Regions from separate parts of the Faecalibacterium sp. BIOML-A1 genome, predicted to be linked through region 1. Evidence: a T-box and tRNA genes for the amino acid it is inferred to sense, from the RefSeq annotation. Region 1 holds a T-box; the other regions hold tRNA genes.
What was found. The T-box of region 1 lies ahead of GKG36_RS13260 (valine--tRNA ligase). A T-box ahead of a tRNA ligase gene usually reads a tRNA of that ligase, here a tRNA-Val.
Positions count from the first base shown of each region.

Region 2: it has a tRNA-Val gene. The T-box ahead of GKG36_RS13260 (valine--tRNA ligase) is inferred to sense a tRNA for this amino acid. The anticodon was not compared.
Region 3: it has a tRNA-Val gene. The T-box ahead of GKG36_RS13260 (valine--tRNA ligase) is inferred to sense a tRNA for this amino acid. The anticodon was not compared.
Region 4: it has a tRNA-Val gene. The T-box ahead of GKG36_RS13260 (valine--tRNA ligase) is inferred to sense a tRNA for this amino acid. The anticodon was not compared.

Region 1 covers NZ_WKZJ01000016.1:3,192-10,441, forward strand. Annotated here, with positions in the region: gene GKG36_RS13255 (VanZ family protein) at 1-502, opposite strand, end outside; gene GKG36_RS13260 (valine--tRNA ligase) at 504-3,209, opposite strand; T-box leader at 3,269-3,490, opposite strand; gene GKG36_RS13265 (bifunctional homocysteine S-methyltransferase/methylenetetrahydrofolate reductase) at 3,681-5,468, opposite strand; gene GKG36_RS13270 (GNAT family N-acetyltransferase) at 5,620-6,225, shown strand; gene hflX (GTPase HflX) at 6,222-7,250, shown strand, end outside.
Region 2 covers NZ_WKZJ01000003.1:59,987-67,236, reverse strand. Annotated here, with positions in the region: gene ugpC (sn-glycerol-3-phosphate ABC transporter ATP-binding protein UgpC) at 1-635, shown strand, start outside; gene GKG36_RS04525 (LysR family transcriptional regulator) at 752-1,651, opposite strand; gene tsaA (tRNA (N6-threonylcarbamoyladenosine(37)-N6)-methyltransferase TrmO) at 1,664-2,362, opposite strand; gene GKG36_RS04515 (hypothetical protein) at 2,375-2,593, opposite strand; gene GKG36_RS04510 (LexA family transcriptional regulator) at 2,642-3,259, opposite strand; gene GKG36_RS14805 (helix-turn-helix transcriptional regulator) at 3,456-3,818, shown strand; gene GKG36_RS04500 (hypothetical protein) at 3,790-4,026, shown strand; gene GKG36_RS04495 (FeoB-associated Cys-rich membrane protein) at 4,082-4,249, opposite strand; tRNA gene GKG36_RS04490 (tRNA-Val) at 4,429-4,505, shown strand; gene GKG36_RS14935 (hypothetical protein) at 4,754-4,888, opposite strand; gene GKG36_RS04485 (LysR family transcriptional regulator) at 4,999-5,880, opposite strand; gene GKG36_RS04480 (FAD-dependent oxidoreductase) at 6,046-7,250, shown strand, end outside.
Region 3 covers NZ_WKZJ01000003.1:94,806-102,055, reverse strand. Annotated here, with positions in the region: gene GKG36_RS04665 (ATP-binding protein) at 1-820, shown strand, start outside; gene GKG36_RS04660 (hypothetical protein) at 810-1,316, shown strand; gene GKG36_RS04655 (helix-turn-helix transcriptional regulator) at 1,659-2,342, opposite strand; gene GKG36_RS04650 (DUF3990 domain-containing protein) at 2,323-2,862, opposite strand; gene GKG36_RS04645 (XRE family transcriptional regulator) at 2,879-4,018, opposite strand; tRNA gene GKG36_RS04640 (tRNA-Val) at 4,348-4,423, opposite strand; gene GKG36_RS04635 (TetR/AcrR family transcriptional regulator) at 4,491-5,093, opposite strand; gene GKG36_RS04630 (MMPL family transporter) at 5,343-7,250, shown strand, end outside.
Region 4 covers NZ_WKZJ01000009.1:67,323-74,572, reverse strand. Annotated here, with positions in the region: gene glmM (phosphoglucosamine mutase) at 1-358, opposite strand, end outside; gene ruvB (Holliday junction branch migration DNA helicase RuvB) at 516-1,571, opposite strand; gene ruvA (Holliday junction branch migration protein RuvA) at 1,575-2,186, opposite strand; gene ruvC (crossover junction endodeoxyribonuclease RuvC) at 2,428-2,940, opposite strand; tRNA gene GKG36_RS10435 (tRNA-Val) at 3,173-3,248, shown strand; gene GKG36_RS10430 (DUF6019 family protein) at 3,587-3,778, shown strand; gene GKG36_RS10425 (lipase) at 3,972-5,552, opposite strand; gene GKG36_RS10420 (LysR family transcriptional regulator) at 5,706-6,587, opposite strand; gene GKG36_RS10415 (TraX family protein) at 6,840-7,250, shown strand, end outside.

The sequences.
Region 1 (7,250 bases):
TACGATGGTTGAACAACAATCTGCACAGCGCCATGAGCACCAGCGCCGTAAGGATGCCCGCCAGAACACCGGCTGAATCCAGCCACACATCGGTGACCTGACTGCTGCGTCCGGGCGAAAAGATCTGGATGGTCTCATCGGTCAGCGCAGTGAGCACACCGCCCAGCATGGGCACGCTGATGTGCCAGATATACTGCCGGGTATACACCCGCATACACAGCATGAGCAGAAAGCCCTCCAGCATATACTCGCAGAAGTGTGCCAGCTTGCGCACGATGTGGTCGGTCAGGCGCTGGGCAAGGGCCGGATGGCCCAGACGGCGCAGAGCCGCCTGCAGCAGAGTGAGCACCCGGCTGCTGGACACAGTAGACACCGAGGCGATCTTCATGGAATTGGAAAAGATGAACGCGATGCAGCCGATGAGAGCAAGGGTAAAGATCACCCGCCCTGCGGTCACCCACGGCGAAGTGCGCTGTGCGCTGCTGTTATATTCCCCGCTCAAATCAGCCCAGAGCCTTGATGCTCTGCTCGATGTTGGCCAGCTTATCCTGGCTCTTGGCGTACTTATTGCGGATATCCTCCACCAGTGCCGCCGGGGCGCGTTCCACGAACTTGGGGTTGTTCAGCTGGTTCGCGAACATGGCCATTTCTTTTTCGGCCTTGGCCTTTTCCTTGTTCAGGCGGGCCAGTTCCTTGTCGCGGTCGATCAGCTCCATCATGGGGATGAAGCCGCGGGCGGCGTGGGTGGACACCTGCACCATGCCGTCGGTGCTGCCCTCGTACTTCTCGGTAAAGGTCACGTCGGTGGCAAAGGCGAACTTTGCCAGATAGACCTGTGCCTTCTGGAAGGGTGCAGCGTCGGCGGTCTCGATGATCATGCTGGTCTTTTTGGCAGGGTGGACATTCATCTCGGTGCGCATGGTACGCACGGCCTTGATGTAGTCCATGACCTTTTCAAAGGCTTCCTCTTCATCGGCCCAGTTGTGAGCTTCGTCAAAGGTGGGCCAGCTCTGGGTCATGATGGTCTCGGCAGAGCCGGGCAGAGCCTGATACAGCTCCTCGGTGATGAAGGGCATGAAGGGATGCAGCAGCTTGAGGGCCTTGTCCAGCACATACACCAGCACACGGCGGGCGGTGTCGGCCTGCTCGGCATCGCCGGAGTTCAGGCGGGGCTTTGCGATCTCGATGAACCAGTCACAGTAGACATCCCAGATAAAGCTGTTGATCTTGGCGGCGGCCAGACCCATCTCGTAGTGGTCGAGGTTGTCGGTCATGGCACCGGCCACCTGATTCAGCTTGGTGAGCACCCACTTGTCGCTCATATCCAGCTTGTCCTCACTGGGCAGGCCCGGGGTAAAGTCCTCGGGCAGGTTCATCAGCACAAAGCGGGTAGCATTCCACAGCTTATTGGCAAAGTTGCGGGCAGCCTCCACCTTCTTTTCGATATAACGCATGTCGTTGCCCGGGGTGGAGCCATCCACCAGCATAAAGCGCAGGGCATCTGCGCCGTACTGGGCAATGACTTCCAGCGGGTCGATGCCGTTGCCCAGACTCTTGGACATCTTGCGGCCCTGACTGTCGCGCACGATACCGTGGATGCAGACCGTGCTGAAGGGTGCCTTGCCGGTGTAGGCCAGACCGGAGAAGATCATGCGGCTGACCCAGAAGCCGATGATGTCGTAGCCGGTAACGAGGGTGTTAGTGGGGTAGAAATACTTGAGGTCTTCGCTCTCTTCATTGGGCCAGCCCAGCGTGCTGAAGGGCCACAGAGCGGAGGAGAACCAGGTATCCAGCGTATCGGGGTCCTGCGTGAGCTTTGCGCTGCCGCACTTGGGGCAGGCACAGGGAGCAGACTTTGCCACCACGGTCTCGCCGCAGTCGTCGCAGTACCATGCCGGGATCTGATGGCCCCACCACAGCTGACGGCTGATGCACCAGTCGCGGGTATTCTTCATCCAGTTCATATAGTTCTTGGTGAAGCGCTCGGGCACGAACTTGATCTCGCCCTTTTCCACGCTCTCGATGGCGGGCTTTGCCAGCGGCTCCATCTTCACAAACCACTGCTTGGACACCATGGGCTCAATGGTGGAGTGGCAGCGGTAGCAGGTGCCCACCTCGTGCTTGAGGGGCTCGATCTCCTTCAGGAAGCCGCCTGCTTCCAGATCGGCCAGAATGGCCTTGCGGGCCTCGAGGGTGGTCATGCCGGCATACTTGCCGCAGTCCAGCACCTCCGGCTCATTGATGGCGTTCTTGCCGGCGGCGAACAGGGCATCGGCAGCAGCCTTGTCGGCAGCACCGGTCATGTGGCCGTCGTAGGTGAACACACGCACGATGGGCAGGTCGTGGCGCAGACCCACTTCAAAGTCGTTAGGGTCGTGGGCGGGGGTGATCTTGACCACACCGGTGCCCTTGGTCATGTCGGCGTGCTCGTCGCACACAATGGGGATTTCCTTGTTCAGCAGGGGCAGCACCACATGGCAGCCGTGCAGATGGGCATAGCGGGGGTCATCGCCGTTGATGGCAACAGCGGTATCGCCCAGCATGGTCTCGGGACGGGTAGTAGCCAGCTCCAGCATCTCGCCGGTCTCCTTGACCGGGTACAGCAGGTGCCAGAAGCTGCCGTCCTTCTCCTCGTACTCCACCTCGGCATCAGAAATGGAGGTGTTGCAGTGGGGGCACCAGTTGACCATGCGGTTGCCGCGGTAGATCAGGCCCTTGTCGTACAGGCGCACGAACACTTCCTTGACAGCCTCGGAGCAGCCCTCGTCCATAGTAAAGCGCTCACGATCCCAGTCGCAGCTGCTGCCCAGCTTCTTCAGCTGGCTGACGATGCGGTTGCCGTACTTGGTCTTCCATGCCCAAGCGCGCTCCAGAAAACCATCGCGGCCCACCATCTCCTTGGTCAGGCCCTCGGCACGCATGGCCTCCACCACCTTGGCTTCGGTAGCGATGGATGCATGGTCGGTACCGGGCACCCACAGGGCGGCATAGCCCTGCATCCGCTTGGTGCGGATGAGGATGTCCTGCATGGTGTTATCCACCGCATGGCCCATGTGCAGCTGACCGGTGACGTTCGGGGGCGGCATGACGATGGTGTAGGGTTTCTTGTCGGGGTCTGCCTTCGTGTGGAAGTAGCCGCCGTCCAGCCAGAACTGGTAGATACGGTCTTCCACCTGGCTGGGATCATACTGTTTTGCAAGTTCTTTCATAGGGTCCTCCCAGTAAAAAATGATGAAGTGGGACGAAAAAAGCCGTCCCACGGAACGTTCCATGGGACGGCTGTAATAACCGCGGTACCACCCAAATTGCGCAGAGCATCCTGCGCCCCTTGATGCCCCGGTAACGTGGGACAGCTCCGAGAGCGGCTTGCTCTTCAGCTCACCGCTCCTGCTCCAAAGTGACAGCACACCGCCGGGCCATACCGGGTTTTCAGCAGCCCCCGGCTCTCTGGATGGCAAAAGCGATGCACACTCTTCTTCAACGCATTTATAAAAAGAATATAGCGTTTTTTGTGCGATTTGTCAATTACTTTTTCTTCAAAAGAATTTATCCCGCTGCATCTTACGGTTTAGGCCTTATTCGTGAAAGCGCGTTTGGAGTGGCCCACAGGCCACGACAAACGCAAATATAAAAAATATTTTTTCCGCTATCAATGGCCAGAGCAAACGCATCGGCCATTTTCAATCCGCGATTCCTTCATCCTTCAGCCTTGCAATGAGCCGCTCCATCAGGGCGATGCGGTTGAAGGGGGTCATCAGGTAAAAGCCGTCTGCATAGGGCGCTGCGGCCTGCGCGGCCTTCACCGAGACTTCCAACCCCAGCTCTTCGCCCTGCGCACGGTCCAGCCCGGCAAAGCGCTCGATGATCTCAGCATCCACATGGATGCCGTTGACCTCGTTCTCCATAAAGATGGCGTTGCGCTGGCTCACCACCGGCATGATGCCGGCCAGAATTTTCGCCTTTTCGCCCAGCGTTTCGCGGGTCTTTTTCAGGTTCACCACCGCCTGTGCGGAGAGCACCGGCTGGGTAAGGAAGCCGCTCATGCCATTTTGCAGCTTTTCCTGTGCGCGGCGCAACTCCACATCAAAGTTGCGGGCGTTCAGGTTCAGCGCACCGAACACGGTGAGGGGCGAGGGCATCTCCCGGCCCTCCCCTGCCAGCGAGACGATGTACTGCGCCAGCTTGCGGGAGTTGAACTGGTACACGTTTTTCACTTCGTCCCGCTCCGCGGTGGGGATGGGGTCGCCGGTGATGGCCAGCACCTCCCGCACGCCCTCGGCGTACAGGCCCAGCAGCAGGGCCTTTGTGGCGTTCAGATTGCGGTCGCGGCAGGTCATGTGGGGCAGCACGTTCAGCCCCAGCTCCCGGTGCACCCGGCAGGCCACCAGCGAAGAATCCATCCGTGCCCGGGCAATGGGACAGTCCGCAATGGTCAAAAGGTCTGCACCAGCAGCCTGCAGGCGGCGTGCACCGTCCAGATAGCCGGTCAGGTCGGCATCCTTGGGGCTGTCCAGCTCAATGGCGATCACCTTTTTGCCCGTGTTCAGCTTGCGCAGAAAGGCATCGTCTTTTTCCACCTCCGGCTTTGCGGCAGTGGAGACTGCTGCTGCCGGGGCTGCAGGCAGTGTTTCCGGCAAGGCATCCAGTGCCGCACGCAGGGCCGCAATGTGGGCAGGCGTAGTGCCGCAGCAGCCGCCCAGAATGCGCACACCCTCGGCAGCAAGGCGGGCCAGCTCCCGTGCAAAATATTCCGGCCTGCCCTGATACTGCACCCGGGTGCGTGTGACCACCGGGTAGCCCGCGTTGGGCATCACTGCAAGCGGCAGCTCTGTCTCGCCAAGCTGCTGCACCAGCGCACGCATGGCACCGGGAGCAGAAACGCAGTTCAGGCCCACAGCATCCACTGCACCGCAGGCAGTCATGCTGCGCACAAGCTCTGCGCAGTGACGGCCCTCGCGGGTGTAGCCGTCCGGCAGCACTGCAAAGGACACCAGCACAAAGGCATCCGGCACTGCTTCTTTGATCTGCCGCGCGGCTTCGGCCACACCGGCATCGCTGCTCAGCGTCTCAAACAAAAAGTTCTTTGCACCCAATGCGGCAAACCGCTCGGCAAGGGCCGTATAGATCTGTGCCGCCGGGAGTGCCTCGGTGTCCGGGGCCGGGCCAAGATCGGCAAACACGGCAGCGCTGGTCTTTGCAGCGGCCTGTGCAGCCAGTTTCCAGCCTTCGTCCGCCATGGCCTCCCACATGGGGTTCTGCGCTGCTGCCATGCGCGGCAGGCCGAAGGTGTTGGTCTTGATAGCATCGGCACCCGCTTCCAGATACGCGCGGTGCACGGTCAAAATGCCGTCCGGGTCCAGCAGGTTTGCCTGCTCACATTCCTGCCCGGGCTTTGCCTTATAATATGTACCCATGCCGCCATCGAACAGCAGCGGGCGCTTTTTTAAAATTTCACGCACATCCTTCATGAGGGAGTTCTCCTTTTTCCTACAAAAACGCTTGGCTTTCAGTTTAATGCACAAATGCCGTCCGGTCAAGCGTTTTTTCACGGCGGCGCTTGCAGGAACGCAAAATTTGTGCTATCCTATGCATACTTTATAAAGTGGGGAGGTGTGTGCCATGCGCCATGCCGGAACGCAAACGCTTGAGACCGACCGGCTTTTCCTGCGCCAGCTTCTGCCCGAGGATGCCGAGCAGATGTATACGAACTGGGCATCCGACCCGGAAGTGACCCGCTTTCTGCGGTGGGAGCCGCACAAAAACGCGCTGGAGACCGTAGGTCTGCTGGCGGCATGGGCCACCCTTTACCCGAACCCGGACTACTACCAGTGGGCCATTATGGAAAAGGCTTCCGGGCAGGTGTTTGGCAGCATCGGCATCTTCGATGCTCTGCTCGGTGACCCGGCACAGAAAGCGCTCTGGCCGCAACAGGACTGCACAGACGGTATCTGGGAAGCAGGCTACTGCATCGGGAAGCACTGGTGGAACCATGGTTTTGCAACCGAAGCTTTAAAAGCAGCAGTAACCTACTGGTTTGAGAATACAGACGGCGGCTGGCTCACCTGCTGCCACGCAAAAGAGAACCCTGCCAGCGGCCGGGTGATGGAAAAAGCCGGTTTTGTGTACCACCACGACACCGTTGATCACAAGTTTGACGGCACACCGGTGGAGTGCAGAAGCTATCTGCTGACAAGAGAACGATATAACAGAAAGGACTTACTTTGAGCGAACTTTACGATATTTTGGTAGAAACACCCCCGACGAAGGTCATTCTGCTGGCGCTGGATCAGGGCCTGTGGGACTGCGAGCGCAGCCTTGCAGAGCTTTCCGCCCTGTGCGAAGCAAACCACATGGAAGCCGTGGCACAGGTGACCCAGAAGCGCCAGACCCCAGAGACCGGCATCGTGCTGGGCAGCGGCAAGCTGGAGGAAGCATCCCTTGCCGCCGAAACGCTGGGCGCGGAATGCGCCGTATTTGACGGTGAACTGACCGGCAGCCAGATCCGCAACATCTCCAATGCGCTGGGCGGACTGGAAGTGATCGACCGCACCATGCTGATCCTTGAAATTTTCCGTAGCCGCGCCGTCACCAACGAGGGCAAGCTGCAGACCGAACTGGCCCTTCTGCGCTACCGCCTGCCCCGTCTGCAGGGCATGGGCGAAGCGCTCAGCCGTCAGGGCGGCGGTGGCGGCGGCGGCGGTGGTGCCCGCCGCGGTGCCGGTGAGACCAAGCTGGAACTGGACCGCCGCCATGTGCATGCCCGCATCGATGCGCTGGCTGAAAAGCTGGCCGAAATGGAAAAGCGCCGGGGCGAGAGCCGCAAGGCCCGTGCCAAGACCGGGATGCCGGTGGTCAGCCTTGTAGGCTATACCAACGTGGGCAAATCCAGCCTGATGAATGCTCTGTGCGGCCCCAGCGTAGCGGAAGCGGACATGCTGTTCGCCACACTGGACCCCACCAGCCGCAAGCTGATACTGCCCAGCGGCATGGCGGTGCTGCTGGTGGACACGGTGGGCTTTGTGTCCCGCCTGCCCCACAATCTGGTGGAAGCCTTCAAGTCCACGCTGGAAGAAGCGGCATGGTCGGACGTGATCATCCGTGTGGCAGACGCAGGCGATGAGCAGCGGGAAGAGCAGCTGGCCGTCACGGACGAGGTTCTGGACGGGCTGGACTGTGCGGACATCCCCCGCCTGACCGTCTACAACAAGTGCGATAAGCCGGGTGCCATGAGCTTTGACCCGGACATCCTG
Region 2 (7,250 bases), on a different contig from region 1:
AGCCTCTGTCCAACCTGGATGCTAAGCTGCGTACCTCCATGCGTACCGAGATCATCAAGCTGCACAAGAAGCTGGCTACCACCTTCATCTACGTTACCCACGACCAGACCGAGGCTATGACCATGGGCGACCGTATCGTTGTTATGAAGGACGGCATCATCCAGCAGGTCGATACCCCGCAGAACCTGTACGATATGCCTTGCAACATGTTCGTTGCTGGCTTCATCGGCAGCCCCCAGATGAACTTCCTGGACGGCACCCTGATCAAGAAGGGTGAGCTGTACGGTGTTGATCTGGGCGGCGACGTGATCCCCCTGCCCAAGGAGAAGACCGCAGACGGCAAGCTGGATGCTTACGTCGGCAAGAAGATCAAGATGGGCGTCCGTCCCGAGGACATCGACGACGAGCCCGAGTTTATGGCAAAGCACGCTGACTGCCAGCTGGATACTCAGGTGGACGTCTCCGAAATGATGGGCGCTGAGATCTACCTGTATCTGGAGTACAAGGGCAACAAGATGACCGCTCGTGTGGCTCCCACCTCCAAGGCACGCAACGGAGACACCGTCCGCGTTGCATTCGATCCCCACAAGGTCCACCTGTTCGACATCGAGACCGAGCTGACCATCCTGAACTAATATTTAGCGACGATCATTTTTGATCCTCCTATCATAAGAAAAACCGCCGAAGGAAAGCCTTCGGCGGTTTTTCGTTTGTGTGTTCAGCTTTGCGCTTCAATGGACCCGTGCTCTTTTCATTTGCTGGCAGTGCTGGGCGCGGGCTGGCGCACCAGCTCGATAAAGGCTTTCATCTGAGGGGTCAGCCATTTGTCACGGTGATAAAACAGCTGACGATGCATCTCCACGGTGCAGTCCGGCACATTCAGCCGGGCAAGACGACCTGCGGCCAGCGCCGGACGCACGATGTACTCCGGCAGGAAGGAAAGACCCATGCCCTGCTCCACCATCTGGCACAGCAGCGCAGCGCTGCCCAGCTCCAGATAAGGGTGGATGGCAAGGCCGCGGGCGGCAAGGCACTGATCCAAAGCGTCGCGGTAGCTCATGCCGCGCTCAGTGAGCAGAAATTCCTGCCGGGGCAGCTCTTCCAGCGTAACAACTTCCTGCCCGGCAAGCGGGTGAGCCGACGGTGCAATAAAACACACCGGCTCCGGCACATCCGCCGCAAGCACCAGATTGGGCTGCAGCAGGGGCTGGTCCAGCGTATAGGCCAGATCGATCTGATTTGTGCCCAGCATCTGCAGCATCCCGTCGGCAGTGGCGGTGCACAGCACCAGCTCCACCTGCGGGCACAGGGCGTGGTAGCGTTTGAGCAGACCGGGCAGGAAGGTGGAGCACACCGAATCCGCCAGCGCGATGCGCAGACTGCCGCTGATCTGCCGGGCGGGCTGCAGGGCAGCCTGCGCCTGCTGGGCCGTGGCCAGCAGGGTGCGTGCATAGCCCAAAAAGGTCTGGCCCGCATCGGTGAGCCGCACGGTCTTGCCCACGCGGTCGAACAGCGGTGCGCCCAGCTCTGCTTCCAGCTGTGCAATCTGGGAGGACACCGCCGACTGGGAATAGCCCAGCTGCCGCGCAGTGCGGGAAAAGCTGTGCAGCTCGGCGATGTGCAAAAAGGTATTGATGTTCCGCAGTTCCATAAACGCTTCCTCTCAGCGGCGGGCGATGCCGGTCACGGTGAGCATCTCGCCATCCACGGTAAAATGCACCTCTACCGGGCCGAACTCCATGCCGTACACCCGCTGCGGGTCGTGCTGGTAGGAGGGGCGCGGGTCACCTGCCAGTACGCCGGTCAGGGCGGCGCGGTCGGCCTGCGGCACCTGTGCCAGCAGTTCGGGCGGGAACTGTACCTGCAGACGGTGGAACTGGGTCTGGCCGGTAAAGCCCTCGGCGGCATCCGGGTGGCAGTCGGCATAGGGGATGTAAGGCTTGATGTCGTAGATGGGGGTGCCATCCATCAGGTCGGCACCACGCACGATGAGCACCGGGCCAACGTCCGGCCGGTGCTCGATGCCTTCCAGACGCACGCTGGAAAGGCCCAAAGGATTGGGGCGGAACGGCGACCGGGTGGCGAACACGCCCATGCGGGTGTTGCCGCCCAGACGCGGCGGGCGTACAGTGGGGGACCAGCTGTCCCGCACCGCGCCGGAGAACTGCCACACCAGCCAGATGTGACTGAAATCTTCCAGACCGCGCACGGCATCGGCATTGCGGTATTCGGGCGTAAAGATCACCTCGCCGCGCAGCTCGTCCACAAGGCCGCTCTGGCGCGGGATGCCGAACTTGGTGGGAAAGGCAGTATGGATATGGGCAATGACCTTCAGGGTCATCTCTTCAGGTGCAGTGGGCATGGCGAACTCCTTTTAATAGATCTTTTTCAGGGGGCATTCCGGCGGGATGCTGTACCGTGCCCGGAATGCGTCCAGTTCCTGAGGCGTGCGAATGAGCTGAACGTCCTCAAAATGGCCATCCGGGGAGATGAAACCGGCCACCTGCTCCCCGGTGCAGATGCTGCACCGCAGTGCAGGCTGCTGGGTGGCGGGGTCGTAAGAACGGGCAGGCTTTTTGCGGGAGAAAAACATGAGAAGCCTCCTTCTTTTATGAAACGTGCCTGAAAGACTGCAGGCGGCTCACAGCCCCCGGCACAGGCCGACAGCGCGGCCCTCAATGTGCAGCTCTTCCAACTGCAGGCCGGTAAAGATCATGGGTGGGCAGACGGCGGCATTGTCCGCAAGCAGCATCACAGCATCACCCTGCCGGTGGAAGTGCTTGAGGGTGGCCTCGCCGCCAATGCGCACTGCGGCGATCTCGCCCTGCTCCACCTCCGGCTGGCAGCGAATGCATACGATGTCGCCGTCGCAGATGGTGGGAGACATGCTGTCACCGTGGCAGGTCAGGGCAAAGTCGGCGCGCCACGCGGCGGGAACGCCGATATAGCGTTCAATGTTCTGCTCTGCCGTGATAGGAGTGCCGCAGGCAATGGAACCGATCAGCGGGACCTGCGTCATGGCAGGCAGCGGCTCAAAGCCCGGCGGCGGACAGGGTGTGTCCAGCCCAAGCAGATAGGCAGGGGTGGTCTCCAACGCGGCTGCCAGCTCTTCCACCTTGGACTGCGGCAGGTCGTTGATGCCTTTTTCCAGCTTGGTAATGGAGGATTTGGACCGATAGCCCATGCGCTGGGCAAGCTCTTCCTGCGAAAGGCCCAGTTCTTTGCGGCGCAGATGCAGACGGGTAGAAAGCTCAGACATGCGAAACCTCTCTAAAAAAACGTATGGTTGTTCCGTAAAAAGAATGCTGTTACCAGAAGTATACCAAAAAATTGCATTAAAATCAACTTTTTTCTGCGAATTTGCAAAAATGGGTTGACACTGAATCAATGCAGGAATATACTACAACTAAAGATTGTGGAACGGCATTGCCGATACGAAAAAAGGAGAGCGGAATATGGCAAATACTGAAATGATCCGGGATTATATTCGCGCCAGTGGGTACAAGATGCAGTATGTGGCACGAGCCTTGAAGATCAGCCCCAATGCACTGAACCTGAAACTGCAGGGGCGCACACAGTTCAAGCTGAGCGAAGCAGAACGGCTGAGCGCGGTGCTTGGTCTGAGCATGTACGAGCGGGATCTCTGCTTTTTTGAAGAGCAGAACCGCCGCGAAGTGCTGGCACGCCGCGCGGATGAAAAGAGGAGGGCAGAACATGACAAGCGAGCAGAGAAATCAGACGCGGCTGGCACTGTACCGGTATGGGATGCGGCAGCGTGCACGAAGCCCGGTGGAGCGCAGCTGGTGCGCCGCCATTGAGGAGGGCCTTGCCTATTACCGGAAAAACGACCCGCTGCGTGCGGATCTGTTCGAGCTGCGCTATGTACAGCACCGCACGGAGGACGATGTGATCGATCAGCTGCACATCGGCCGTACTACTTACCAGAAAGCCCATCAGGACCTGCTGAGCACCATTGCCGTGTACGCGGCAGAGCGCGGGGTGTTTTACCGCGAGACGGAAAGCTGAAAGCAGAATGCCCCCGGACGCTGCCAGCAGGCAATGTCCGGGGGCATTTTTGAACTCAGGCTTTTTTGTTCGGGTCCTGTTTTTCGCAGTGGCTGTGGCAGGATGCACAGTTTCCGCCGCAGCCCTCGCCCTTCCAGCCGCCCTGCTTGGAGATCCACACAACGGCCAGTGCAAACAGAACGATCAGAACGATCAGCGTAATGATTCCACGAAGTGTCAGCATTTTTTGTACCTCTTTTCCCGGTGGGAAAGTTTCTGTGTTCAGTATACACGATTTGGCATCAAAGGGCAACCGGAAAGCGGATACAAAAAGTGTGATTTTTTTAAAATTAGGGCTTGCATTTTGGCAAAGGCCGTGCTATAATAATCACGTTCCAGTTCGGAACGCACAAAACAAAATATGGAGGATTAGCTCAGCTGGTTAGAGCACCTGCATCACACGCAGGGGGTCTGGGGTTCGAGTCCCTAATTCTCCACCATACAGTTCGTACTCGAACCCGATTCTTTGTGAAAAAGGGTTCGGGTGCGTTTTTTGTTTATCAGAAGTTTGCGTTTGCGACAGCAACAAACACCCCAGTGGGGTGTTTGAGCAACAGAATAGGCTACCAGGAAATCCCAAGTCGTATGACGTGGAATTTTTTGTTTCGATCAAGGACTCGAATGGCATCTACGTAAAAAATCCATAGCAAATGAGCCGGAAGCCTTCTGTAGATCAGAGGCTTCCGGCTCACTGCATATTCATGATAAAAGCAAAATTCCTGCCACCAGTACCATGTTGCAGGCAAAAAAACAGTGCGGGCAGTGCATCCACAAGGGCCGGCGAAAGAGTGAAATCGTCCGGGACAGGATCGTTTTGATTCATGTGATCGACCTTTGCATTTCTCCACGCAGCGCCGGAGAGACCTTTCTTGCTGAATTTCTGAAAAAAGTGCAGCGCTTTTGCGCAAGATCGTCAATGCGTTCTGTAGCATGTCACGGGTCAATATCCAGCTCACGCAGAAGCAGCCGGAGGGCGGGCGAGATGTTCTCGCGGTTCCACACGGCCCAAGCGGGAACGGTATCGTTTTCCAGCGGGATAAAAGTGAGGTTTTTGTTGGCGGGCAGCTGAGCCAGCACCGGCTCGGCAAGGATGGTATAGCCGCCGTAGAAAGCCAGCTGCAGCATCAACTCCTCCATGGAATACGCAAATTTGATGTTCTGCGGGTCGCTGCCGTGGCGGGTGAGGACTTGCGCAAACTGGTTCCACAACTCCCGGTCCATGGCGGGTACATAATATTGTTCGCTGGCAAGCTGGCTGCGGTGCAGGGACGCATAGCTGGACAGGTGGCTCTGGCGATTGAGCACTACGTACTGGCGCAGCTGGCCTACTTGAGCACGCAGCAGGGAGGGGGTATCCTCCAGCGGGACCAGCTCCAGCTGCAGGGCAAAGTCCAGCTTTTTCTGCTGCAGGCGTTTTTTCAGGGTGGGAAAATCCACCAGATGAAAGTGCAGCGGAATGGCAGGGTGCTGCTCCTTGAACAGCAACAGCTTTTCCAGAATGGGCAGATTTTCCATGCCGCTCATCATGCCGATCTCAAGCGGGGTGCTGCACTCGGCAGCAGCGGCGCGGGTGCGGCGGGCGGCATCTTCCGCAAGGTCGGTGATGCGCACCGCATACTCGTAGAATACCTGCCCGGCACTGGTAAGCGCCACCGAGTGCCGTGTGCGCTGGAACAGCTCGGTTTCAAGTTCTTCTTCTAGCAGCTTGATCTGCTGGCTGACCGCTGTTTGGGAAACATAGTGCTGCTGTGCCGCTTTGGAAAAGCTCAAATTCTGTGCCACCGCAATAAAATAGCGCATCTGCTGCAGGGTCATGACCGGCTCCTTTTTCTCTTAAAAAATGCTTATAACTTTTACTTCTAATTGTAAGAAGAAAGCAATATTTTTCAAGTGTGAGATATTGTGATAGAATTAACAACCGAAAGGAGCACACAGCTCTGCACATTGAGAAGAAAGAGAAAAACGAAAGGAACCACCAAGATGAAAAAGATCTCGCGCAAAAGCTTTCTGAAGCTGGCTTCTGCTGCTGCCATGAGCGGCATCACCGCCAGCGCACTGGCTGCCTGCAATGCTGCTTCCGGCAGCACGGCTGCATCTTCTGCCGCTGCAAAGTACACCCCGGGCACCTACACTGCCACGGCCAAGGGCATGAGCGATATCACCATGACCGCCACCTTCAGCGAGACAGCCATTACTGACATCCAGCTGGATCTGTCCGGTGAGACCGACTCCATTGGTCAGGCCGCAAAGGATGACCTGATCAAGCAGCTGCTGGAAGCTCAGAACAGCACCATCGACGGCGTGTCCGGTGCAACCATTACCAGCGATGCTGTGAAGCAGTGCATGAACGACTGCATCACACAGGCCATGGGCGGCACTGCAGTGTCTGCCCCGGAAGCTTCTGAGCAGGCTTCCAGCTGGCGCACCGCCCCGGAAGCCATCCCGGACAGTGAGATCACCAAGACCTATGATGTTGACGTTGCCATCATCGGTATGGGCTATGCCGGCCTGAGCTGCTACCGTGAGCTGGCCGAAGAGGGCAAGAACGTTCTGGTGCTGGAAGCCATGCCCCGCGAGAGCTGGTGGACGGTCGGCCACGATATCGGCCACATCAACTCGGACTACCTGCTGAGCCACGGTGTGCCCAAGGTGGACGAAGTGGAGTTTGTGAACAACTGGATGATGCAGACCCACGGCAAGGCAAACACCGCACTGGTGATGAAGTTTGCCAAGAACAGCGGCAGCACTGTGGACTGGTGGCTGGACAAGATCAACCCGGACACGCTGGCTAAGACCCGCATCCAGTTCTGGCCGGACAACGAGTACACCGTGCACCAGCTGAACAACGGCATGCACTACTACACCGGCACGCTGGAATGGTGGGAGAACTACTGGGAGAACCCCGCCAGCGGCGAGAAGAACAACAACACCGCCGGTCAGCTGGAGCTGAAGGACCTGAGCTGGGACAACTACAATTATGTGGAGGAGAATTTCTCTGACAATGCCACCGCTCTGTTTGGCACCAAGGGTGTGCAGCTGGTAATTGACGGTGCAAAGGTCACCGGCGTGATCGCACAGGACGGCGACGGCAATTACCTCAAGATCAACGCTAAGAATGGCGTTGTGCTGGCAGGCGGCGGCTTTGGCGGCAACAAGGAAATGATGGACGATCTGCTGCCGGACAT
Region 3 (7,250 bases), on a different contig from region 1:
TTTTGTCAACGGCGATTATCGCTTGCAGCGCATCTATGCCACTATTATTCCTGCTAAAACTACAGTAAATATTCGCTATGAAACCGCTGACATTGGCACCATGGACTCTTACGAGAAGTGCATTGACAAGCTGACTGATCATACTACTGAAGCTACGCAAACACCCACATCCCTAAAAAATTGTGTTGGCAGCTTCCAATATCGTTTTGCCTATCCCGAAATCGAAAAATCGCTTAAGCTGACAACAGACAACAAAAAAATTCTTCTAAAAACTCTTCAAGCCGTAATTGGCACGCTTGATCCCACACTTCAAGATGTCCAACTATCTAAGGATTTAAAAGACACTTTTATTATTCGCCGCAATGACACTGAAATCATTATTCAGGAAGGAAAACTGCTAAACCGTGATGTTCTATCCAGCGGAACGGCCGAGGGCATTGATGTTGCCATGTTCCTAGCCTCTATGGTTGCAAAAGAAGGCAGCTTCTATTATTGCGATGAACACTTTTCTTATATTCAGAGCGATATCGAAAAGCGTATCTTCGGCATCATGTTAAACCAGCTTTCTAATGATGAGCAATTGATTTTTACCACTCATAATACGGATATGCTTGATTTGAATCTGCCAAAGCATAGCTATATTTTCTTAAGAAAGCAGTTGGAGAATAATGATTATAAAGTTTCTGCCATCTCCGCATCTGATGTCTTGAAGCGCAACACAGATTCCTTACGCAATGCAGTAGAAAACGATGTGTTCTCTTCTCTGCCTCAGGATTCCCTATTGGATGAACTGGAAATGAGGTGGGCTAATGAACAGTAAGTGCATCTACTATGTTGAAGGCCCCTGTGAACAACAGCTGATTGCCGCGTTAAAAGAGAGTCCTGCAAAACTCGTTCCCGGAAAAGTAAAGGTCTTTAATGTTGTTCAAAACCTAATTCCAAAATCGCAAATGCTTTCTATACAAACTGGCACCATTGTGATATTGGTTTTTGATACGGATGTTCCTGTCACAGCTAATCTCCAGAAAAATCTAGAATTACTTCGTCGCTACTGCGGAAAGCTGCGAATCGTCTTCTTGCCACAGGTCTTAAACCTAGAAGATGAACTTACTCGCTGTACAGATGTAAAATCCGTTACAGAACTTACCAAGAGTAACAGTATCAGAAACTTTAAAACCGACTTTTGTAAACTAAAAGTCAAGGATTGTCGTGCTATGTTGGAGCGACATGGTCTTGATGTCACAAAGCTCTGGACAACAACTGTTCCCTCTGCATTTTCTTTTATTGAAGGCAATAGCAACCAAGCCAAATTGTAAGGAAGTGTTTCACACAAGTTCGACAGGTCGCTCTGCTTCCCAGAACGACCGCCCTATCTGCGCTTTCCTTTCCTTCACGACTGCATTGTTTCCAAGAATGAACCCGAAAAATGTACGATTATGACATCAATGGGAAAAGCATCAATAGAAATCCGCCGTAATCATAACAACTTCAAAGAGAAAAGCTGCCAATCCGTGAGAATCTTTCTCTCATGGATGGCAGCTTTCTTTTTTGTTTGCACAATCTGTGTCAGGTCTCATCGCTTCATTCTTATTTATTGCAATTCAACTTTTTAATGCAACGGCAACAGCGTTGAATTGCATATCGCAAATATGCTGTTTTCATGTTGCACTACTTTCTTGCCTTGCGATAAAATTCAGCGGTGGAACTTTCTCCATCAGATCCTCCACGTTGCAATTCAGCGCACGCGCAAGGCGAAGCAGCGTTTCTGCTTGTGCTTTGTTGATGTCCTTCTGTCGCTGTTCGTACTGCTGGATGGTACGCACAGGCACATCAGCCTGTCCTGCCAGTTCCGATTGGCTCAATCCGGCCAATGTGCGCATGGCTTTCAGGTTTGTTTCCGGCTTTGCCGCACGGTACAACTCGTTCATCTTGTCTACAAACTGCCGTACATCCATCTCGTGGTAGGGCGTATACAGCAGCCGCACTTTCGTGATAGACACTGCCTGTTCAATCTCTGCAAAACGCAGACTGGTCAGCCACTGGTAATAGGCAAGAGCCCAACCTGTCCAGTATTCCGGGCTGCGGTCGTAGGCATACGAGGGTTTCTGCATAGGCACGGCTTCGCCCGCCTGCTCCAGTACAGCGCGGGCAAGTTCTACACCGGACAAGCCCACCAACACAGAACAATCCCCCTGTTCAAACCGAAAAGCCATCTTACTGATAAGAAACCACTGCCATGCCGTCTCCAACGGATAATGCAGATCGTTGACAAGATAATCCAACATCCGGGCAAGATTTTTCTGTGCAGCAGAAAGATAGCTTTTATCGTAAGCGTGGATCATTGGGCTTCATCTCCTCGTCGAGAATCGTGGTAATATAAAGGTCTCCCCTCTGACGGCGGTTGCGCTCCACGTCAAGATATTGGCGGCGGGCTGTCTGGTCACGGAAGGCCTTTTTCTTATACCATTCTTTAGAGTCTGCGGTCTCATAGCCGAGAAATTCCAGCTGTTCAAAGGCCGCTTTGCTTTTCAGCACGAACTGCTGCCCCAGCTTGCCCAAGCGCATGGCATTGCACAACTGGCGGTAAGAGATTGCGCCGTTGATAAAATCGGATGCAAAGGAAAAATAGCTGTCATCTGCCCTGTAGCCAATGATGATATCTGCAGACTTATAGTCGAGGTGAAAAGTGTTTATCAGGTATTCTTTGGCTTCTGCGGCCAGCGGGGCAGAAGTATCGAATTCGCGGTTCTCCAAAAGAATCGTCAGCCAATGCAGCATCGTGTAACCGGGAGCGTTCAAATCCAGAATGGTCAAACCGTCGCATTCGATTTTATACCGGTTAGCGTAGCCATTGTGGTCGATGCCAACGCCCCACTTTTCACCCTAAAAGTACTCTTGCTCTGCGCTGTACCTCTTTTTCGATCATCTTCAAGCGATTTGGCGGCAGATTATAACGTGTCGCTCTGCGGTCAAAATGGAAATCCAGCAGCTTATGGAGCATCGCACGGTGACGAGGTTTCATTGCGCTCTTTGCAGCTGCAAAGAAATCATCATATGCAAGCGGAAGCAGTGTGCGGGCATATTCATCAAATGCTTTCTGGTTGTCCCAAAGATCCGTTCCGCCCAGACTGAACAGCGAGTTTCCGTGGTCAAACAGCGGAGCGGGTGCCGCAATCGTGTTGGTCTTATTATCCACCAACACACCAAAATTTCCATAGTGGCGGTCTGTATTGCAGATGATTGCATCAAAGACCAGCATATCTTCCAGCGCATCCACAAAGTTCTGACCTAACGTCTGATAATACGCAAAAATTGCTTTTATTCCGCCTTTGGACACAAGCTGTCCGATGGGAATATAAGAATACTCTTTGCTGGTGAACAGCTCACACTTGGAACAAAGCGTCTTTTTCAGGTCTTTCGTCAGAGTGTAGCGAATCGCATTCACGCCCATCACCTGTGCAACTTGATAAGCGTACAGTTCCGAGTATGGTTCAAACCCCAGATTGCTGAACCCTGACGTGCCACCTTTATAAAGATAGATTTTTCCGTTTTGCCTGCGCCAGCATTTGGGCAGCATCCCGTTGGTCGAGAACTCCGGGCAGGACGCAAGCGAAGTTCGTATGCTGCTGCCATATCCTGTAAAGGCAATTGCGGCCAGCACCTGACTGAATCGGTTATCGTAAAGATTTACTTTTTCAAAAGTATCCCCGGAACCCTCTGCATCTACCCAAAAGCAATCATTGAGTGAAAGTCCTTTGCAGACGGTGATAATTCCCAGCGGACGATTCAAAGAAAGCCCCACCTTAGAGAGCAGAGCATCTACATACGCTCGGTTCTTCGGAATTGTGCGATGCCGCAGCCAGCGTTCTACACCATCTTCTGATACAGTCAGGTTCAAAGGTAAAAAGGAACGGTTTTCTTCGTAGACCTTTATAATATGGAGGTCAGTATCTGCACTGTCCATGTTTGCTTCAAAGGTAAGCAGTGGCAAATCAAAATGCCTGATGGTGTAGCGCACAGCGATTTCTCCTTTCATCCATGATCTTTTTCTTTATTATACGGCATCAGAATCCGAATGAAAAGCACCGTCGTCATTCTGTACAAAATTCAAGGATAAAATTTTACACCCCAAAATCTGCAAAAATCGGGTTTTCAGAGCCATTTTGCCGTTCCTCTCCGAATTTTGCTACAGATCTGCTACAAACTTGCTACAAACGACTGAAAAGGGGGCCTCCCACACGTTTCATTATCAATATGCAAAAGTGAATCCGCTTCACTTTTGCATATCAAAAAGCACGTAGATACAAGAAAAAGCCGCTTATCTTTTCAGATAAACGGCCTTGCATTTGGTGGACGGTACAGGACTCGAACCTGTGACCTCCTGCACGTCAAGCAGATGCTCTACCAGCTGAGCTAACCGTCCATAAGTCATATCGACTTGAATAGTTTACCACAGCCTGTGCAAAAAAGCAATACTTTTCTGTGATTTTTTATTTTTCCGCCTTCAGCGACCTGCGGACGATATCGTACAGCACCGGCTTCATGGCTTCAATATCATCGGGTTTGCCCTCCAGCACGCTGGAATAGCACACCGACATGCACATGCTGCCCAGTGCCGTGATGCGCTGGTAGATCTCCCGCTCGGTGCGGCCGGCCATTTCCGGGCTGGTCAGCACCACATTCAGCAGCTTGCGCATCAGCGGCTCGGCTTCGCGGCTGGCTTCGATCTGGTCCAGCCCCGGCCATATGAAGTTGTGCTCCAGAAACTTGAGCACCAGCGTATCCTTCCGTAGTGCTTCGATGATGTGGTCGATCACCGCCACCATCTTGTCCGGGAAGTTTTCGAGCTCTGTCTGCTTTTCCACCGCTTCGCACGCGTTGCTCAGCAGCTGGTAGCTCACCCGGCCCAGCAGCGCCTGCATCACCGCACCTTTATCCTGAAAATACAGATAAAAGGTGCCCTTGGCCACCTTGGCCCGGCTGGTGATATCCTCTACGCTGGTTTTTGCGGCACCTCGCTCCAGAAACAGATCATAGGCTGCCTCCAGCAGTGCCCGGCGCTTCTCCTGCTTTTTGCCCTCCACGGTACCCATATTCCCTGACGATTCCTCTTTTCCGCTCGGTTTCATTCGCTCATTTGTGTTGTCTCAATCATTTTAGCAGTCCTTTCCCGATAGTGCAAGTCAAAAAAGCTATACAATTTCAGGCAGTTGATAAGAAAACTGACTTCTGGTCATTTTTGTACTTGACACCCGGTTTGTCATGGTTATAATAGTGTTTGCTTGGAAATGACCACCAGTCATTTTACTAAGATTTTTAACCATTTTCTATGGAGGGTTCTCATGAAAAAGATCGCACAGGGCATTGTGCGGCTGCGCAAGCTGATCCTGACAGTAGCATTCCTGCTGTTGATCCCTTCCGCAATCGGCGCAATTGCTACCCGCATCAACTATGACATCCTCACCTACCTGCCGCAGGATCTGGACTCCATGATCGGCGAGGTAGCCCTTGAGGACGATTTCCATCTGGCCTCCACCGGTATGATCACGGTAGAAGGCTTACCCACAAACGAACTGATCGCCATGAAGAAGAACATCGAGGCTGTTCCCGGCGTGACCCAGACCTTCTGGCTCAGCGATGTGATCGACCCCAGCATCCCCACCGAGATGCTGCCCGCCGATGTGCAGCAGTTCATGTTCGGCAAGAACGATTCCACCATGCTGATCGTCCGCTTTGACGCCCCCAGCGCCAGCGACGAGACCATGGAAGCCGTCGCTCAGATCGAAAAGCTGCTGCGCAAGGACTGCTTCTTCGGCGGTATGAGCGTTATCCTGCAGGACACCAAGGCACTGGTCAATCAGGAAATGCCCATGTACATCCTGATCGCCGTGGGTGCCAGCCTTCTGGTGCTGTTCCTTTCGCTGGAAAGCACCATCACCCCGCTGCTGTTCATGCTGGGTCTTTTGTTCCCCATTGCGTACAACTTCGGCACCAACATCTTTCTGGGCCAGATCAGCTACATCACCGAAGCGCTGGCCACCGTGCTGCAGCTGGGTGTCACGATGGACTTCTCCATCTTCCTGCTGCACCGCTATCAGGAAGAGAAGGAGCTGCGCTCTTCCAACGAGGAGGCCATGACCAGCGCCATCTGCAAGACCATGACTTCCATCTCTGCTTCCAGCCTGACCACCATTGCAGGCTTCCTTGCACTGTGTGCCATGCGCCTGACGCTGGGCCGCGATATCGGCCTTGTCATGGCAAAGGGCGTTGCCCTCGGTGTCATCTGCACCGTGGTCATCCTGCCCTCCCTGATCCTTACCTTTGATAAATGGGTGGAAAAGTACAAGCACCGCACCGTGATCCCCAAGCTGAAAAAGCTCAGCTACTTTGTCTCCAATCACTCGGTGCCCATCGTGGTTATCTTTATCCTCATCCTCATCCCCTTTGCCATCGCGCAGAACAAGACCGAGGTCTACTACACTCTGTTCGACTCCCTGCCGCAGGACCTGACCGGCATCGTGGGCACCAACAAGCTGGGCGAGGACTTCGGCATGACCACCAGCCACTTCATTCTGGTGCATGACGATCTGACCGCCACCGAGGTGAGCGACCTGTGCGATGAACTCAAGGACGTGGATGGCATTACGCAGGTCGTGAGTCTGGATTCCATCACCGGCCCGGGCTTCCAGACCGAGCTGCTTCCCGACAGCATCATGGAGATCCTGCAGTCCGGCGGCTACAAGCTGATCCTTGCCAACAGCTCCTATAAGACCGGCACGGATGCCATCAACAACCAGCTGGACGAGATGATTTCCCTCATCAAGACCGTTGACCCCGAGGGCGTCATCACCGGCGAGGGTGCCATGACCAAGGACCTGATCGAAGTGGCAGACGTAGACTTCAAGAACGTCAACGTCTGGTCCATCATGGCCGTTCTGGTCATCATCGCCGTTTCCTTCAAGAGCATTTCCATCCCGGCGCTGCTGGTGGCCAGCATTGAAGCCGCCATCGCCATCAACATGGGCATCCCGTACTTCACCGGTACGCAGCTGCCCTTCATTGCAAGCATCGTCATTGGCACCATCCAGCTGGGTGCTACCGTGGACTACTCCATCCTGATGACCACCCGTTACCACGAGGAGCGCGCCTTTGGCCGCACCCCGAAGGAAGCCGCCCAGCAGTCGCTGGAGCACTGCAGTCAGTCCATCCTGACCAGCGGCCTGACCTTCTTTGCCGCCACCGTCGGTGTG
Region 4 (7,250 bases), on a different contig from region 1:
GCTTATAGCCGGTACCGGCAAAGATCTTGATGCCGTTGAACTCCATCGGGTTGTGGGAGGCAGAGATCACGATGCCGGCATCGGCATTGTACTTGCCCACCAGATAGGCCACAGCGGGCGTGGGCAGAACGTCAAGGCTCTCCACATCCGCACCCACACTGCACAGACCGGCCGTCAGGGCTGCTTCCAGCATATCGCCGGACTGGCGGGTGTCCTTGCCGATCAGGATGCGCGGACGGTGGCCGGTGCTGCCGGTCAGCACCGCAGCAGCGCCGCGGCCGATCTTCATTGCCAGCTCACAGGTCAGGTCTGCGCCTGCAACACCGCGCACACCATCGGTTCCAAAATATTTTCCCATAATAATACCCCACTTTCTATAGAAAGAAGAACCCTCTCAGTCAATGCCTTGCGGCATTGCCAGCTCCCCCAAAAGGGGGAGCTTTTTGGCATCTTTTGGTTTTTCGCTCATGAAGCTCTCCCTTCGGGAGAGCTGGACGCGAAGCGGCCTGAGAGGGTCAGAACAAACTCTGCTGCCCGTTGTCCTCGGGCGCAGCGGTCTCCGGCGCTTTCAGGCCCAGATGCTCGTAGGCCAGCCGCGTTGCGCAGCGGCCCCGGGGCGTCCGGGTCAGAAAGCCCATCTGCATCAGATACGGCTCACACAGGTCTTCCAGCGTGACGGATTCCTCGCCGAGGGCCGCCGCCAGCGTTTCCAGACCCACCGGGCCGCCGTTGTACATTTCAATGATCGCACGCAGCATACTGCGGTCCAGTTCGTCCAGACCCAGTGCGTCCACGTCCATCCGCTTGAGGCCCATCAGGGCCACATCCCGGTCAATGATGCCGTCGCCCAGCACGGTGGCAAAGTCGCGGATGCGCTTCAAAAAGCGGTTTGCCACGCGGGGCGTGCCGCGGCTGCGCTTGGCCAGCTCGTAAGCGCCTTCCGGCGTGATGGGCTGGTCGAGGATACCTGCCGAGCGCTGGATGATCTTGCTCAGTTCATCCGGGCTGTACAGCTCCAGCTTGAGCAGCACGCCAAAGCGGTCGCGCAGGGGGCCGGTGATCTGGCCTGCACGGGTGGTGGCACCCACCAGCGTGAACCGCGGCAGGTTGATGCGGATGCTCTGGGCGCTGGGGCCTTTGCCGATCATGATATCCAGCGCATAGTCTTCCAGTGCCGGATACAGCACCTCTTCCACCTGACGGGACAGGCGGTGGATCTCGTCGATGAACAGTACATCGCCCTCCTGCAGATTGGTGAGCAGGGCGGCAAGGTCGCCGGGCTTTTCAATGGCCGGGCCGCTGGTAATACGGATCTGTACGCCCATTTCGTTGGCAATGATGCCTGCCAGTGTGGTCTTGCCAAGGCCCGGCGGACCGTAGAGCAGGATATGGTCCATGGGCTCCCCGCGCCGCTTGGCAGCTTCCAAGTAAATTTTCAGGTTCTGCTTGACCTTTTCCTGCCCGATATAGTCTTCCAGATGCTGCGGGCGGAGGTTGTTTTCCTCGCTGTCCGCCGCCGTCATGCCGGGCTGCATCATTTTTGCGCCGTACAGCGCAGTTTCGTCCTGCATTCTTTACCTCCTGCCTGCCATGCTGCGCAAGGCCAGTTTGATGATCTCTTCCACGGGCAATGCCGCGTCGATCTTGGAAACGGCAAGCGCTGCTTCGCTCTGGCTGTACCCCAGCGACACCAGCGCCGCAATGGCCTGACTGCTGCCCTGAGAAGCCTGTGTGTCGGCAAAAGCGCCTGCCACATCCTCCAGCGAGATGCCGTCCACAAAGCCCTTGGCGACCTTGTCCTTCAGCTCCAGCACGATGCGCTGTGCAAGCTTCGGCCCCACGCCGGAAGCCGCCTTGAACGCCTTGTGGTCCCCCGCCGAGATTGCCAGTGCCACGCGGTCCGGCTCCATCACACTCAGGATGGCAAGACCCACCTTAGGCCCCACGCCGGACACGGCGGTCAGCATCTCAAAGCAGGCCTGCTGCTCCTCGGTGGCAAAGCCGTAAAGGCTCACGTCGTTCTCGGTGACGCTCATCACGGTATAAATGGTGGCTTCCTTGCCCACGCCGGGCAAGGCCCCGGCCACGCTGGCCGGGCACTGGGCATAGTAGCCTACACCGCCGCAGCTGAGCACCACCGCGTTCATGCTTTTTTTGACGATTTTTCCTGTCAGACAGTAGATCATAGCGTGTTCTCTTTCCTAAACAAACCTGACTTTTATCAGCATCCTCGCCCTCTCCGTCATTGCTGCGCAATGCCACCTTGTTCCCCTTTTTGTCGCTCACGCGACATCTTCCCCCGACCGGGGGAAGTCTTTCAAAGTGAGAGGCTTTGGCAGTCCACGCAAAGCCAATGGTTTTGCCAAGGGCTCCCCCTTTGGGGGAGCTGGCGAACAAAGTGAGCCTGAGAGGGCGAGCCTGTCAATCTTAAATCGGCCCGGCCACGCGGCGGACAAAGCGGTTGAGCTGGTTGCCGTTGGTGTGGCAGAAGGTGATGGCCATTGCCAGCGCATCGGCGGTATCGTCCGGCTTTGGCACGGCGGGCAGATGCAGCAGCACGCGGGTCATCTCCTGCACCTGCTTTTTCACGGCCTTGCCGTAACCGGTAACAGCCTGCTTTACCTGCATGGGGGTGTACTCGTAGATGGGCAGGCCTGCCTGCGCTGCCGCCAGCAGGATCACGCCGCGCGCCTCGGCCACGCCGATGACCGTGGTCTGATTGTGCTGGTAGAACAGCTTTTCGATGGCAAGCACCTCGGGCCGGGTGCGCTCGATCACCTCTTTGATGCCTGCATACACCTCGTCCAGACGGCGCTCGAACGGCACGCCCGCGTCGGTGCACACCGCACCGAAGTCCACCGGCGCAAACCGGTTGCCTGCGTAATCCACCACGCCCCAGCCCACGATGGCGTAGCCGGGGTCGATGCCCAAAACTCTCATGCTGCAAATACCTTCCGATACTATTCCTATTATAACTTTATTATTATATCACAACAAAACAGTGTGAGCAACAGAAAACCTTTCGCCTGCCGCCGCCAAATGTGCGCTGGCGCGTAAAAAGGGCAGTCAGCGCCCCTGCCTTTAAAAAAGTTTTACAATTTTTGAAAAAGCACTTGCTTTTTGGCAGAAGGTATGGTAATATAATCAAGCTGATTTCGGCAAAACAGAATATGGACGGTTAGCTCAGCTGGTAGAGCATCTGCTTGACGTGCAGGAGGTCACAGGTTCGAGTCCTGTACCGTCCACCACAAAAATCCTCAGACTTTCGTCTGAGGATTTTTTGTTTGGTGGCGGTACAGGACTCGAACAGGGCGGCTCTGACGACGCCAGTCGGCAGAGTAAGCAATCAACCCAGTGGGCTGTTGCTTAGCCCGCGGTTCCCAACGCCTAGGAATGTCTACCAAGAAAGATGCCGCCAGACCATTCGGCCTGGGGGCTTTTTTTCGTGGTGGATGGTACAGGACGAGAACCGGAACGAGCAAAGGCAGGGTATCACTATGGTAGTGGTATCCTGCCTTTTGCTATTCTTAATAGAGTATGGTATACTCGGCTCAGTTCAACAAATCTGTATTTGGAGGATTGAATCATGTGGAATGAATTAGGCATAAGCGGAGGAACCGCAATTATTATTTTGATTGCGCTGTATTTCGTTATCAAATGGGCAGTTAAAAATGGCATCAAAGAAGCATATAGTGCTATCACCGGAAAGAAAACCGATGAAGATATCCAAAACGAAAAAGAGCTGAAAGAACTTGGATTGGATTCAGAAGATCAATAACTTCGCGTTTGCGCAGCGATGAAAGAGGCTGTTGCAAAATAGCTCTCTGAAAAATCATGTACAAAACCCGGAACCTTTTTAGGGCCAACGGCTCAAAAAGGGTTCCGGGTTTCTGATTTCGCGTTATTCCTTTGTGCAAGCTGCTATCGCATTTTTATTTTGCAACAGCCCCTCTTTTTTATTTCCGGAGATTTTATTTTCGGGTATAGGCTTCCATGCCGTGCTCGGCGGGGTCGTAATATTCCATCAGGGTGATGTAGTTTTCCGGGTAGTGGCAGAATGCCGCACGCAGAACGCTGTCTGCCGGGCTGTTCACGCTCATCAGGCTGAGGATGTAGTACACCAGCATCCGCAGCACATCGCTCTCCACCTCGTAGCACAGACCCACCGCCAGCACCGGCACCACCACCTGCTGCGCCCGCAGCGGCACAATGGCCCCCACCTGCTCCAGAATGGGTCTGCTCATGGCCGAAGCCGTCATCACGCAGCGCAGCACCTTCGTCCACGACATTTTACGGATGTTCTCCATGCTGCGCAGCCGTTCCATCACAGCTTCATCGTCCAGGATCACGCCCTCGGCTGCCTCTTTCTCCGAGAGGGTAAAGGCACACTGCAGCATATCCATAAAGGCAGCTTCATATTTTTCGTGGTAATTTGCGGCGCTTTTGCAGAACGCCAGAGCCGCCGCGATCACCGAATCCACATCTTCCTTTGTGGCCAGCTGGTCGAACCGCAGCGGCACGCCGCCCATCCGGCTCTCGATGATGCTCAGATCATCCAGCTCGTTCTGGTACGCCGTGGAGGGCAGAAAGCGGTCGTTTCCGTTGCGGTGGTAGCCCCACTCTTCCGGCATCACACGGGCCACGATATCGCCGCTGGAAATGATGTTGAAGATATTGCTTACATCCCAATCCGTTTTCAGTCCGCCGTCTGCAGTGTGGTCGTTGTCGTAGTCCGCCTGCAGATCCGGGCGGTCTGCTGCCGTCAGTGCCGCCGGTGCGGCAAAGGTGTAAACAAAGGTATTTTCCTGCGCGATCTGCGGCAGCTGCTGCCGGATGCGCGCCGCCGTCAGGTTTGCCACAGCCGCGCCGCGGCTGTAGCCGCCCAGCCAGAGCTTGATGGTGCCCAGCGTTCCCGCTGCAGCCTCAGCTTTTTTCAGGTAGTCCTGCAGATCTTCAAAAAAATGCTCTGCTGCTGTCACAAAGCCATAGTGCCCGCCGCCTTCGCCCACATGCAGGTTGCTGGCCCACTCGGCACCATAGCCGACACCGCGCAGCATGGCTGCAATAATGGTGGTGCGCTGGCCATCCTGTACCAGTGTTTTCTGCGCAAAAGCACAGCCCGCGGTATCCACCGGGGTGTTCAGGCTACACTGGTAGCCCGCATAGACCGCATTGGCAAAGCCAAGCTTCTGGTAGGCATCCGCAATGCTGTCCTCACGGCCCGCTTCACCCTCCACCCAGTAAAGCGCATCGCTCTGGTAGGTGTTGCCGCTTGCCGCCACAAGGCCCAGCGTTGCCAGTGCCAGCTTGTGGCTGTACTGCAGCGCCGTGTTCTCAAAAAAGGCATCTGTATAATAAAAATCGTGGGAGAGATCTGTTTCGCTGTGGTCGCTGCGGAAAGCAAAGGAGTAGTAATCCTCCGGCACCGCGCTGCCCACCACAGCCTGTGCGGCCTGCGGCAGCAAAGCCTCTGCCGCCGCGTGCGGGGCCAGCACGCCTGCCACGGCAGCTGCTGCCGCCTTGCAAAAGGCACGTCGTTTTATGGTCTTCATCTTTCTGCTCCAATCAAGGCTTCTGCATAAAACCAGCCTGTTTTTCTAAGTATAGCGGATTTTGCACGCTGATACAATCGCTCTTTCTTAATAAAAAAACAGTCCATGCTCCACACACAGACTGTTTTATGGTATAGTATAAAGGTGTCCGGCTCATCTCAGCTCGATCTGCCTGCAGTAGTCCACGATGTGGTGGAACATCTGTTCCACTGCCGGGGCCATTGCGGCGGGGCGCTGCACAGCCAGGCCCACCACACGGTCTTCCTCTGGCTCGATGGGATAGATCTTGATCGCGGCCTTGCAGTCGCGCAGCAGCATCTGCGGCATGATGGAAATGCCCAGACCTGCTTCCACCATGGCGATGTTGGACTGGTCGTCGATGACATGGCAGCGGCGCTCGGTGCCGATCTTATATTTTTTCAGGAACTGGCGCATTTCAGCATCGGTGGCATCGCACTGCACAACGAAGCTTTGGCCGTTCATCAGGGCGGGAGTCATCACGCCGTTTTCCGGTTCGGGCCAGTCCTGCGGCACGATGCACAGCAGCGGCTCGCGGAACAGCTCGGTTAGGTTGAACTCTTCACGGCAGGTGGAGGAAAGGAACGCGATATCCACCTGACCGGTTCGCAGCCATTCCTTCACATCGTCGTAGGTGCCCTGATACACCTCGATCTCGATCTGCGGGTAGTGGGTCATAAAGCTTTTGAGCAGGCCCGGCAGCAGCGAAGCACACACCGAGTTGAATACGCCCAGCTTCACCTTGCCCTTTTCCAGGCCGTTCAGGCGGGCGATGCTCTGCTTGAGGGCCTCGTCGCTGTTGAGCACATCGCGAATAGAGGGGTACAGGGATGCGCCGTAGCTGGTCATGGATACGCCGTTTTTGCCGCGGTTGAACAGAGCAAAGCCCAGCTCCTCCTCCATTACGGCAATGGCGTGACTGATGGCCGATGGGGTCAGGTGCAGCTGCTGTGCCGCCTTGTTGAAGCTGCCCTGCCGGGCCACGGCATCAAAAATCTCGTAGGAAAAAAGCGTCATGCCCAAAGCCTCCTTCCGTTTTTACTGGTTCGGAGACGCCCGATTCTCTGTGAATCTTTTTCATCTTTCATTTGAGATAGTTCAATTATCTTCTTGATTGTACTATCCCGCGCCTTTTCTGTCAAGCATTTTTGCCCGATTTATGCGCCTTTCCGGCGTATTTGGTCAAAGATGTCGCAGGAGCCTGCCAGCCTGCGCCGTATCATTAAAAAAGCACAAAAAGTAGATTTTTTATCAAGTGAGGGATTCCTTATGACCGAGACTGCCAAAGCCCCTGTCCGCTGTGGACTCAGCGGCACAGCGCTCAAATACATCGCCTGCATCACCATGCTCATTGATCACATCGGCGCTTCCTGCATCGAAGCCGGTATCCTGCTGCCGGCCCTCGCCGCCGGTGCTGCCAGCTGCGGTGGCATCCCGGTCAGCACCCTGCTGGCGGCAGACCGTGTGCTGCGGTATATCGGGCGGCTGGCCTTTCCCATCTTCTGCTTTCTGGCCGTGGAGGGCTTTCTGCACACCCACGATGTAAAAAAATACGTCCGGCGGCTTCTGCTGTTCGGCCTTCTGAGCGAGGTGCCTTTTGACCTTGCCTTTTTCCGCACACCGTTCGCCCCGCAGCACCAGAACGTTTACTGGACGCTGGCGCTGGGCGTGCTGGCTATG